3 regions of the Paenibacillus sp. FSL R5-192 genome follow, and region 2 is predicted to be linked to each of the others. Evidence: riboswitches for the same ligand, from Rfam matches in the RefSeq annotation. Region 2 holds a riboswitch; each other region holds the start of a gene.
The links. Region 2 has a riboswitch for thiamine pyrophosphate ahead of C161_RS26630 (thiamine phosphate synthase). Riboswitches for the same ligand answer to the same signal wherever they lie in the genome.
Positions count from the first base shown of each region.

Region 1: another riboswitch for thiamine pyrophosphate. It lies ahead of C161_RS21690 (ABC transporter ATP-binding protein); the one in region 2 lies ahead of C161_RS26630 (thiamine phosphate synthase).
Region 3: another riboswitch for thiamine pyrophosphate. It lies ahead of thiC (phosphomethylpyrimidine synthase ThiC); the one in region 2 lies ahead of C161_RS26630 (thiamine phosphate synthase).

Region 1 covers NZ_ASPR01000043.1:345,422-349,712, reverse strand. The annotation lists gene C161_RS21700 (ABC transporter substrate-binding protein) at 1-576, opposite strand, end outside; gene C161_RS21695 (ABC transporter permease) at 744-1,571, opposite strand; gene C161_RS21690 (ABC transporter ATP-binding protein) at 1,561-2,325, opposite strand; TPP riboswitch at 2,484-2,586, opposite strand; gene C161_RS21685 (radical SAM/SPASM domain-containing protein) at 2,805-3,680, shown strand; gene C161_RS21680 (pectate lyase) at 4,028-4,291, shown strand, end outside.
Region 2 covers NZ_ASPR01000049.1:313,949-318,239, reverse strand. The annotation lists gene C161_RS26640 (hypothetical protein) at 1-515, shown strand, start outside; gene C161_RS26635 (ABC-F family ATP-binding cassette domain-containing protein) at 654-2,204, shown strand; TPP riboswitch at 2,280-2,389, shown strand; gene C161_RS26630 (thiamine phosphate synthase) at 2,616-3,281, shown strand; gene thiO (glycine oxidase ThiO) at 3,299-4,291, shown strand, end outside.
Region 3 covers NZ_ASPR01000005.1:57,473-61,763, reverse strand. The annotation lists gene C161_RS03285 (IclR family transcriptional regulator) at 313-1,056, shown strand; TPP riboswitch at 1,206-1,319, shown strand; gene thiC (phosphomethylpyrimidine synthase ThiC) at 1,737-3,521, shown strand; gene C161_RS03275 (hypothetical protein) at 4,053-4,291, opposite strand, start outside.

The DNA of each region.
Region 1 (4,291 bases), on a different contig from region 2:
CAGATTTATGTTGTCGGGATTGCCGCCATCCTTACTGATCATCGTGCGTACCATCGCTTCGTACAGAGGAATGGAGGAATAACCAACAGTCTTTTCTTCAAGATCTTTGGGTGAACTTACGTTGCCATTCGCTTCGGTCAACAGATGCACAAGCGGGTGCCGAACAACAGCAGCAATGGAACGTACAGGAATGTTCTCGCCACGCGCGAGCAAGATTTGGGGCTGGTAACTTAGGGCCAGATCAATTTTTCCGGCAGCAACAAGTTTGAGCGAATCATTGGTATCCGCAGGCATCTGAATATCGAGATCCAGACCTTGGTCTGCAAAGTATCCTTTTTCCTGAGCCACATAGATGAAGGAGTGTACTGCATTCGGGTACCAGTCGAGCATGATAGACAGTTTATCTTTGGTGTCTGATGCAGGTTCGGTTGCAGACGGATCTGTTTGCTGTGTATTGGTTGCCGAATCTGTTGTTGGCGTATTTTGGCTATTGTCTGTGGTGCTGCATCCGCTAACGATCAGCAAAAGGCTAATGAGTATGATGGGAAGCAGGGAGTATATACCTTTGTTATTCATAAATGAAGTTCCTCATTTCATCGTTTTGATTTGTAGAAAATGGGCAACAGCATGTTAACGATAATGTGACAATGAACTGATTGAAGATGTTGCTGAAATTGTGCATAAGATATGTTTTGTTTTGAAGATTGTAACTACTGTATTTACATCTAATTTCTGTCTAAGTATTATCCAACCTTTCTTTTGCCTCCATGACGATGACGCCGTATGTTAAACCGTTTCTCCAGCCAGGTAATCAGTACAAACAAAACGATCCCAAGCAGGGATAACAGCAAAATGGCGGCAAACATCGCATCCGTGTTCATGTTGCTGGACATACGACGGCTGAAGTACCCTAGACCTTTGCTACCACCGAGCCATTCGCCAATCGTTGCCCCAACCACGCAGTACACCACAGACATCTTTAGCCCCGAGAAAAAAGAGGGAAGTGCCAGCGGAACCTGGAGTTTGCAAAAAATATCCCACTTGCTGGCGCCCATGGTGAGCAACAGTTCACGCTGCTCTGGATCGCCTTGGCGGAGTCCATCGTAGGTACTGACCACAATGGGGAAGAATGCGATTAAAAATACCACGGCGACTTTGCTCCACAACGTGTAACCAAACCACAGGATAAATACGGGGGACAAGGCAATCAACGGTATGGTCTGACTGATCACGATGAAGGGATACAATGCCTTTTCAATCGATCGGTTCATATGCATGCCTGTTGCCAGCGTAATTCCAGTCACTATGGACAAGACAAAACCAACAACAACCTCCATAAAGGTAGCAGGCAGATGGATGGTCAACAGCAGACGGCGATGCTTAACCAGTGAGCTTACGATGGCCGTGGGTGCAGGAATGATGAAGGAGGGCACCCATCCCATACGCACAATCACTTCCCAGATCGCCAGTAATAAGAACATGAGCATAATGAACAGACCATATTGGGAAAACGACCTCGAGAGCCACTTTGAACACCACGTCCAGACGCTAACCTCAGCTCTATCGTGCATGCAATTGTTCCTCCAGTTGTTGCCTCATCTGCACGAGAGCCGGTTCGTAGATCATGTCCGAATGCCTTGGGCGTGGTAAAGGAACCGTCATCTCCTGCAACTGCTGACCTTGCCCTCCTGGAGTTAACAGAATGATACGGTCACTTAACAGCAGGGCTTCTTCGATGTCATGTGTAATGAACATCACGGTTTGGCCAAAGCTCTCCCACAGCTCCAGCAACCAGCGATGCATTTCTCGTTTGGTTAATGCGTCGAGTGCACCGAAGGGTTCATCCAGCAACATGAGCTGCCCGCCTGTAAGCAAGGTACGAAGCAATGCCACCCGCTGCCGCATGCCGCCGGACAATTCATCTGGATAGGCCTGTTCATAACCCGACAGGCCGAACCTTGCCAATCCAGCTAGGATGTTGGCACGTAACTTGTCCTTGTCCTGTCGGCCTGGTGCCAACTCGGAAGGAAGCATGCAGTTCTCCATGACGGTACGCCAGGATAACAGCAGATCTTTCTGCGGCATATAGGCGACTCGTCCGAGCCGTTGTCCGTGCGGTACATCAGCAATATCGATGGTGCCGACGGTTGGCTCATGCAAGCCTGCGAGTAGCTTGAAGAGCGTGCTTTTACCTGACCCGCTGGAGCCAATGAGCGAGACAAATTCTCCTTGTTGGACCTTAAGCGACACATTGGCGAGCACGGGTGAATCCTTTTTTTCAGGAAAAGCGAAGCTAACGTTCTCAATGGTTACATGGTTGTTCATCTGATCCTCACCCCCTTGATGTCAGACTGCTGGAATAACAACGGCATCCTATACTCTGCAAAAGGAACAAAAAAGACCCACCCATTTCCGGAGAAATGAGTGGGTCTGTAAGTTAAATCCGCAATTTATCTTCACATACATGAAAAAAATCCGCTTACTAAAAGGCCGCTCCACTTCCCTCCGCTGGTATGATCCAGATCAGGTTCAAAGGGTCCGAATAATCATATTCGTCTCAGCCGCAAGGCTCCCCTAGTGCAAAAGTTCAAGATATGCAGTTGTCTGTTCAGCATATATCACTCGAACATGAACTGTAAAGAGGCAGCATGATGGAATTCTTGAGATGAACTTGGAGTCAGACCCGAACAACTGAACAATTTACCTGGGCTCCCTAACCCGATATAATAGGGGTGGCGCATATTGGCCGGATCACAAAATGCAGGTGGGATTGTTCTCCCTCCTAGGCAGAATGGGGACCCGAGTTGAAAACGTTCAAAAAAGTATATATTGAGATCACGAGTATCTGCAATCTGGCATGCAGCTTCTGTCCGCAGACACAGCGTGCCAAAGGATTCATTGACCCTGAAGTCTTCAACAATATACTGGATCAAGTTAAACCACACACCAATCATATTTATCTACATGTCAAAGGCGAACCCTTGTTGCATCCCAAAATAGATTTGTTGCTCGATTCCGCACATGAGAAGGGACTCAAGGTGAACATTACAACGAATGGTACACTGCTGCCCAAGACTCAGCATAAATTGCTTGGCAAACCGGCGCTGCGGCAGATGAATTTCTCCCTGCACAGTTTCGATGGGCATGAAGGTTCAACAGACCGTGACGGATACCTGCGTCATATTTTGTCCTTTGTACACGAGGCCGTTAAGCACAATGTCATCATCTCATTTCGGTTGTGGAATCTGACACAGGATAACTTCACAAATGCTCAGATGAATCGAAATCGGGAGACCCTTGAAGTATTGGAACGTGAGTTCAATCTGGATTTCCGCATTGAGGAAAAAGTAGTTCCAGGCAGCGGGGTCAAAATTGCCCCGAATGTATACCTGAATCAGGACCATGAGTTCCAGTGGCCGAGTCTGGATGCACCTGAAGATGACGGCAAAGGCTTCTGCCATGCACTTCGCGGTCAGGCAGCTGTGCTTGTAGATGGAACGGTGGTTCCATGCTGTCTCGATGGCGAGGGTGTGATTAACCTGGGTAATGTGCACGAGAAGTCATTCTCGGAGATTATTGAGGGTGAGCGAGCGAACAATCTGGTATATGGCTTCTCCAAACGCGAAGCTGTAGAAGAGTTGTGTAGAAAGTGCGGTTATCGTCAGAGATTTGGAGCCTGATATTTTATATCAGCAAGCCAGAAGACATTCAAGATCACACATTTGGAGACAAATGTAGTGGTCTTTCTTTGTTATTGGGGATTAAGTGAGGGGTACATACGTTACAAATGAGCATACCAGAGGTTGATATCAGCATATTGCTTGAGAGACCTAGCATGCAAAAAATGCCGATATGACAGGGATTGTACGATGTCATGATATATCTGATCTAATGATTATTCTAGTTACCTTCCTTATTTGGTAGGATTAGGTTGTTGGTCGGACAGAGGTGCACCTCTGGCGAACTTCCAGTACAAGCCCAGGCTGTACATTACCAAAAAACGAGAGAATAAGGGAGGAATAAAGTTATGAAAAAAATGTTGACGTTGTTACTGTCCGCTGGTTTGGTTGCTTCTATATTTGGTGCAGTTCCGGCTGCGGCTGCGCCTACGGTTGTAAATTCAACTATTATTGTTCCAAAGGGCACGACCTATGATGGTCAAGGCAAAACATTTGTAGCTAATCCTTCCACACTTGGCGACGGATCTCAAGCAGAAAATCAGAAGCCAGTCTTCCGTCTGGAGGCAGGGGCCACGCTCAAAAACGTAAACATTGGATCACCAGCTGCTGAT
Region 2 (4,291 bases):
CACTGGACGACTACGTATATGCCTACGACGCAAATGCAGGGAAATGGATTGAGGGATTCCAAAAAGAACTCGCTGCTAGCTCTCAGATTCCTTTACTTCAGAATACCAGCGTATTTGAGCAAGTTAGACAAAGCCGGATTGTGACTACTGTGCAGGATGATCTGGCTGATGTGATTAACCGCCATAATGAGTTTGCCAGAAAGAACGGTATTTCCTATACGTTTACGATGCCCCTGATTGCGCAGGAAGATTGGTACAACTCCATTAACGATACAGGGATTATGGCCTTTATCCAAGGTATAGGTGTGGGTGACCAAAAGATCAACAATTATGCGATCGGTGGAGGCAGACTTGTGAAGAAAACGGCCATCGTAGGTGGGGTAGATCCTTTAACGGGTATCAAGTACTACTATCCCTCCACATGTGGTAATGGTTACCGTGCTGAAGAGGTGTTTACAGACGCAAGACAAGCAGCTGCACAAGGCTATTTCGAATATAAATGCTCTAATCGTTAGGGTAGCCTGTATGACAAAATCATGTAAGAGGTTCCTGAACTGTTTACATTACTTTCAGAAAAGACGGGACCTGTGCTAGAATAGGGTTTCGGAACAATAATAAAAGTAATGTCTAATAGATAGGAGCAACCTCATCTTATGAGTTTATTGTCAGTAGAGAACGTAAGTCACAATTTTGGAGATCGCACGTTATTTAAAAATGTATCGTTTCGTTTACTTGCCGGAGAGCGTGTAGGACTTGTTGGTGCCAATGGTGTGGGTAAATCCACATTAATGAACATCCTTACCGGTAAATTGCTTAAAGATAGTGGAAAAGTGGAATGGACACCTAAGGTCCGTTACGGATATCTGGATCAGCACACGAAGCTTACCCCAGGCAAAACCATTCGTGACGTTCTTAAAGATGCTTTCCTTCCGTTGCTTGAATTAGAAAAAGAAATGATGAATATAACGGACCAGATGGCAGATGCAGATCCAGATAAGCTAGAGCAGTTGCTGGAAGAGATGGGCGATATTCAGGAACAACTGGAACAGGGCGACTTTTATCTGATTGACGTAAAAGTGGAAGAGATGGCCAATGGACTTGGTTTGTCCGCAATTGGTCTTGATCGGGATGTCGCAGCTCTAAGTGGTGGACAACGTACAAAGGTGCTTCTTGCCAAGCTTCTGCTTGAGAAGCCTACAGCCCTTTTGCTGGATGAGCCGACCAACTACCTGGATGTAGAGCACATTGAATGGTTGTCACGTTACCTGAAGGACTACCCTCATGCGTTCCTCTTAATCTCCCATGACACGGAATTCATGAATGAAGTAGTAAATGTCATTTATCATTTGGAATTTGCCAAATTAACGAGATATGCAGCGAACTATAACAAGTTCCTCGAGATGGCTGATATGAATAAAGCCCAGCATATTGATGCGTACGAGAAGCAGCAAGAGTACATCAAGAAACAGGAAGATTTCATTCAGCGTAACAAGGCACGTGCTTCAACTTCTGGTCGAGCGAAGAGCCGGGAGAAGCAACTGGACAGAATTGAACGTATTGATCGTCCAGATGAAGCGGCCAAACCAACGTTCAAATTCAAGGATGCCCGCGCGAGCAGCAAAACGGTCTTTGAGGGCATTGATTTTGAAATTGGATATACGTATCCTTTGCTGCCTAAAATGACAATGACAATTGAACGTGGTGAAAAGATTGCCATCGTAGGTTGTAATGGTGTGGGTAAATCGACACTGCTGAAGACGATCTTGGGAAGAATATCTCCACTCAGTGGAAAAACCTTTTTGGGAGATTATCTCGAAACGGCATATTTTGAGCAGGAAGTTCGTGCTGGGAATATCACGCCGATTGAGGATGTCTGGAATGAGTTTTCACATTTGACCCAGAATGAAGTCCGGGGTCATCTCGCTCGTTGCGGGTTGAAAAATGAGCACATTACCCGTCCGCTTAACATGCTGAGTGGTGGAGAACAAGCGAAGGTTCGTTTATGCAAACTCTTGATGCGTGAAAGCAACTGGATTCTATTCGATGAGCCGACGAACCATCTGGATGTAACAGCCAAAGCGGAGTTGCAACGTGCCTTGCAAGAATTTAAGGGAACGGTGTTGCTGGTATCTCATGAACCTGATTTTTACGAGGGTTGGGTCACCAAAACATGGAATGTCGAAGAATGGTCTGAGAAAAACTAGACAATTCAAGCAACGTTTAACAGAAATGAACAGTGACAAAAAAATCCTTCTATGGTAACATAGGCTACAACTTCATATGAACACTAGGGGGGCCGCACGATGTGGCTGAGATGGAAGAATGCGATTCCGGACCCTTTGCACCTGATCTGGATCATACCAGCGTAGGGAAGTGGCGAGCGCGTTTCAGTGAATGACGTGAGCAAACGGCAATTCGAAAGAATTCAACCGTCTTGCTTAGTAAATTGAAACATGCAGTTGCGTGTATAACGTTATGGCTATAAGGTCTATAGCTTTATTGCACGAAATGAACTGTATGTATCAGTCAGTCATCTGGTCCTATAATTAATACGCAGCCACTCCCCTACGGGAGTGGCTTTTTTGTGTTTTCATAGCATTCACGCATGGAAGGAGATGAAAAGTACGGTAATTTATCATGAACGTGTACACGGATCATTTGAACTGCATGTTGTATCTACGGGTGCAGGGGATCAAGCATCTTTTGTAAAAGCTGCAAAGGACGTTTGGCCATGGGTGGACTACATCCATATACGAGAGAAACAACTCTCGTGGCAACAAAAGATCGGTTGGGCTAAAAGTCTGCGTGGTGTTGGCGTTCCGTCTTGTCGCATCGTTATCAATGGTTCAGAACTGCCACCACAGAATGACATCTATGGCGGTGTACATTGGGGGCAAGAGGCTATACGTAACTACAACCCTGCTGTTATAAGCAATGTCCAGCGAATTCGTCTGGGTGTATCTGTTCATTCAATCGATGAGGCAAAAATCGCTGAAGAACGGGGAGCCGATTACCTTTTCTTCGGGCATGTCTACTCAACCAACAGTAAGCCTGATCTTGAACCAAGAGGATTATATGCTCTGGCTGAAGTGTGCTCTGCTGTCTCCATTCCTGTCATGGCGATTGGGGGCATCGAACCGGGGAACATTCACGCTATTCGCTCTGCAGGCGCACAGGGAGTCGCTGTGATCTCGAATGTGTGGGCGAGCGATTCCCCGGATCGGGCCGCTGCATCGTTAAGGCAGGCTATCGTTGTTGCTACAGAAAGTCTGAGTCGCTGAATCAAGGAGATGAGAGGATGAAAAAGATCATTACTGATAGACCGGATAAGATTCATGCAGAAACGATTATTGTAGGCGGAGGTATTGTTGGATGTGCCATTGCGTATGAGCTTGCTTCCCGTGGACAGGATGTGCTGTTGCTGGAGCGTTCGGCGATTGCAGGAGGCACTTCTTGCGCGGCGGCTGGAATGCTAGCGGCAGATAGTGAGGATTTTGCTCATCCTTTGATGGCTAAGCTTGCCAGGCTGAGTAGACAGTTACTTATCGAGCAACAGGTGCTAATGGCTACACTCAGTGAGGTAGAGACTGGCCTGCAACGCCAAGGATTCCTAACTCCTTTTCGTTCATACAGTGAATCAAGTAGCTATAAGGACAATCGGAAGTCTGCGTTGTCTGCTGATGAGGTGTGGTGGGACCGTTCCGTTGTGCAACAGGAGGCATCATGGCTTAACAGAGATACGTATGGAGCCTACTACAGACCTTACGAGAGTGAGATTCTTCCAGTCCATCTAACGAAGGCATATGCTGAATCCGCTCAAGCATTGGGAGCACGGGTTATGGAGGACATACAGGATATACGTGTGCAAGCAAACGAACACGGCGTGCAGGGGATCACCACATCGATCGGTGAGATGAAATGCAAACATGTCATTATAGCGGCTGGATTACAGAGTGAAGAGTTGATGAGACATGTGAATCTGAGCTTGCCTGTGTGGTCGGTAAAAGGTGAAATAGCCGCCGTTCAGTTCTCAGATGAACATGCAGGGTACAGACCTGATAGAACGGTGTATGCAGAGGATATCTATATTGTTCCCAAAGCCAATGGAGAGGTTTGGCTCGGGGCAACCAGTCTGCCAGGCAGAACGGATTTGAACGTTTCTGTACAGGGTGTTCAGAAGCTATTAACAGCGGCTACCCACTGGGTGCCTGGGATGAAGGAAGCACAATTTATACGAGCGTGGGCAGGCGTAAGACCGGCAACTCCCGATGGACTGCCTTATATAGGTGCT
Region 3 (4,291 bases), on a different contig from region 2:
GAGAATTGCATCGATTTTCAGAGCCTGCTTCAGAGCGATATCTTAATGTAATATATCTTTATCGTATGTTCCAATATAGTCAAAGTCAATTGATTGAGGGCATTTGTTACGCAATTGTTATATAGTTCTTAAGATATATGGGTAACATTACCTTAGTGTGTAAATTACAGGGGATTAAGTCTTATAAAAAGGAAAAATTTACACGTTGGCCTATTTTGAATTTGGCTCTTTTTGGTTTACAGATGAGACCGTTTCTCATATAATTTATGTAACCAAGTTTCATGTGATGAAACATGAGGAGGGCATTATGCCATGGAAGATCGCAAGTTAACCGTCCGGGCTGTGGAACGGGCGCTGGATATATTATTATGTTTTACCACACGCAGTGATCTGGGACTCACCGAAATTGCCAGCCAGATTGGCCTGCACAAAAGTACAGTGCATCGTTTGATGGCTACGCTGGAGGATCGAGGGTTCGTGATCCGCGATGCAGCAACAGAGAAGTACCGACTTGGCATCCGAATCTGGGAGCTGTCAGCTCACATGTCCCGCAGTGATGATCCCGCTATTCTGCTGCTGCCTGCGATGGAGCGACTGAGAGATCGATTGGGGGAGACCGTGAGTCTGTACCTGCGTGATGGGAGTGAAAGGATACGGATTCAAGCTGTGCAAAGTGATCAGGCGATCCGCCGAGTCGCTCCAGTGGGTGTTAGACTCCCGCTGTCTGTGGGCGCTTCCAGCAAAGTCCTGATGGCGTTTGCCACGGACGAGGATCGTGAAGAACTGATGAACGGGCCGGAATGGCCGGTGTTTATTGATCCCGCGGTGTATTTGGCGCAGATGGGAGATATCCGGGATAACGGATATGCGACGAGTTATGAGGAACGTGAGCCGGGAGCTGCCGCGGTATCTGTACCGATTATGGATCGCAGAGGCAATATTGCAGCTGCGCTCTCGGTCTCAGGACCTGTCAGTCGACTCTCGCAGGAGACATTGCATGAATACGCACCTGTGTTGAAGGATGCTGCTACGCAAATGGGGCTCATGTTATCCTGATGTTGATGTAAGTTTTTTCTCCAATAGAGTTTGATGATTTGGAATATAAAGGTTGTTTTTATGTTCCGGTTGCGCTACTCTGTAATGGACGGCCCAACGGGGCCAGCTTCATTGAATATGAACGGCGGCTTATGTAAGCCGCAACTTATTAACGTTACTGGGGGAGTCCGAATTGTCCGGACTGAGACGGAATCGCATGAGATTCCGGACCCTTTGCACCTGATCTGGATCATACCAGCGTAGGGAAGTAATCGGCGATATGACCACAACCACCACATGATGTGACCCTTGTAGGGCTCCGTTAAGGAGCTGCATGAAGGTGCATTATTGGTGATGGACATAAAAGTCGGTTCCTTCGGGGACCGGCTTTTTTATATACAGGGAACGGGCGATATAGCGCGGATTTTATGGGCTTCTTTTTCGATAACCTGCGGAAGTGGGCTTGGATGAGGAGGGAAGTCTTATAGATCGATGATCTGTGGCAGCCTCCGTCTGTTGTTAACTGTACATGAAAAGTGTCTCCCCTGGTCTGGTGTAGGATCGCTCTTTCTTCTCTGCATTGCGCATGATTTGGGACAGGTACGTAAGCGAGCTAATGATGAAACCAACCAAACAAGCGACGAACACTGAGGAGGAGACAAGTGAACATGAGTACAGGAAATCAAACGGGACAACAAGCGATGGAACAGGAACATAACGGTCAGCAGGTGGAAAAGGAAACAGGGGCGGCCGGACGGGTTCAGCCCTTTCCGGGCAGCCGCAAAGTCTACATTCAGGGCTCACGGCCGGACATTGCTGTACCGGAGCGTGAGATAGCCCTTCATGACACGAATACTCCCCAAGGGGTGGAGCATAACGAACCGCTGCGTGTCTACGATACGAGCGGCCCCATGACCGATCCTGCATTCCATGCGGATATCCGTGCAGGTCTGCCATCCCTGCGCACACGTTGGATCACAGAGCGCGGCGATGTCGAAACTTACCAAGGCCGTACAGTTAAACCGGAGGATAACGGACTAAAGCCTGGAGGGAAGAGAGCTGGCGCTGAAGAGTACCCCGGATTACGAGGCAAACCGTTGCGGGCACAGCCAGAACGCTGCGTGACTCAGATGCACTACGCGAGACAGGGAGTCATTACGGCTGAGATGGAATTCGCCGCCATTCGTGAAGGCGTGGAGCCGGAATTTGTGAGACAGGAGCTGGCGAGTGGACGGGCCATTCTGCCATCCAACATCAATCACCCGGAGAGTGAGCCGATGTTGATCGGTCGTCATTTTCACGTGAAGATCAATGCCAACATAGGTAACTCTGCTGTATCTTCTTCCATTGAGGAAGAGGTGGAGAAGATGACCTGGGCGGTACGATGGGGATCGGATACGGTGATGGATCTGTCCACAGGCAAAAACATTCATACCACCCGGGAATGGATTATCCGCAATTCACCTGTGCCGATTGGTACGGTGCCGCTGTATCAGGCGCTGGAGAAGGTGAATGGCGAAGCGGAAGCGCTGACCTGGGAGTTGTACCGTGACACACTCATTGAGCAGGCAGAGCAGGGCGTGGACTACTTTACGATTCATGCAGGTGTACTGCTGCGTTATATCCCCATGACCGCCAAGCGAATGACAGGTATTGTGTCTCGGGGTGGTTCCATTATGGCAGCATGGTGCCTTGCGCATCATCAGGAGAATTTTTTATACACCCATTTTGAAGAAATCTGCGAGATTATGAAAAGGTATGATGTGGCGTTCTCACTGGGAGATGGACTTCGTCCAGGCAGTATCTACGATGCGAATGACGAAGCTCAGATGGCGGAACTGGCCACGCTTGGGGAACTGACGCAGATCGCATGGAAGCATGATGTGCAGGTGATGATCGAAGGCCCGGGTCATGTGCCGATGCATAAGATCAAGGAGAATGTGGACTTGCAGATGGAGATCTGTAAAGAAGCACCGTTCTACACACTTGGGCCGCTAACGACCGACATTGCGCCAGGATATGATCACATCACATCCGCCATTGGGGCAGCCATGATTGGCTGGTTCGGCACGTCCATGCTCTGTTATGTTACGCCAAAAGAACATTTGGGCCTGCCCAACAAGGATGATGTGCGGGAAGGGGTCATCGCCTACAAGATCGCAGCTCATGCCGCCGATCTGGCGAAAGGCCATCCGCGTGCTCAACGCCGCGATGACGCATTGTCCAAGGCACGCTTCGAGTTCCGTTGGCGGGACCAGTTCAACCTGTCACTGGACCCGGAACGGGCATTATCCTACCATGACGAGACGCTGCCAGCAGAAGGGGCCAAGGAAGCTCATTTCTGCTCCATGTGCGGACCAAAGTTCTGTAGCATGCGCATCACGCAGGACATTCGTGCCTTTGCCGCAGACAAGGGGTTGTCCGAGAATGAGGCTGTAGCTGCCGGGATGCAGGAAAAGGCCGAGGAATATCGGACACGGTCCTAGGCGCCGGTACAGCGCAAGCTGGGCAGTCTGACATCGTTTGAAGGTGAGAATACTGCTATCATGTCGTCTTCTTCATCTTATTGATCAGCTTCCTGATACTTTTTATCAGCATTATGGTTGATTGTCTAGCAGATGTTTAATAAAATGAATGTAAGTAAACACCAATAAGAGTAGCCAGGCCAATGGCTACTCCTGCACAGCATTTGCGGTGGGTATTCCTCCGAGTGCAGCAAGTTCAGATGAAGTGACCCGTCAGGCCGTCAACCTGTGGCGGGTCACTTCTTTTTACGATCGATGTATGTCAGGAGCGCAATAATTAACATCGCGAACACGATTACGTCGTTAAAAGAGAAGTTCATAGGATCACCTCCCACTGGAGGCAAGCCTATTTCCCACCACAAATTGGCTGTACAAAGTGATTATACCATTTGAAATGCTCTTGTTCGAGAGCATTTTTATTTTGCAAAAGGAGTCGATATAGTAGTTTTCACATCTTTTTAGTGATTGTAATATTTCACTCCAAATCCGCTACTACTGTCGAGCCAGGCCCAAATTCTTCTCCAAATACGTTGCAAGCAATGCCAGAGGGCTATGGATTGGAATACCGCGATCTATTGTAACCTGTGCAGCAGCGGGAGCCATAGACAGTTGGGCCGCCACTACCGCTTTACCCGGGTACTGCTCAGCAATCTGCTGTAAGCCTTCTCGTACCGCTTCGAGATACCCTTGCTGATCTCCACGCATAATCAACTCAAATGTCCCAGGGATGC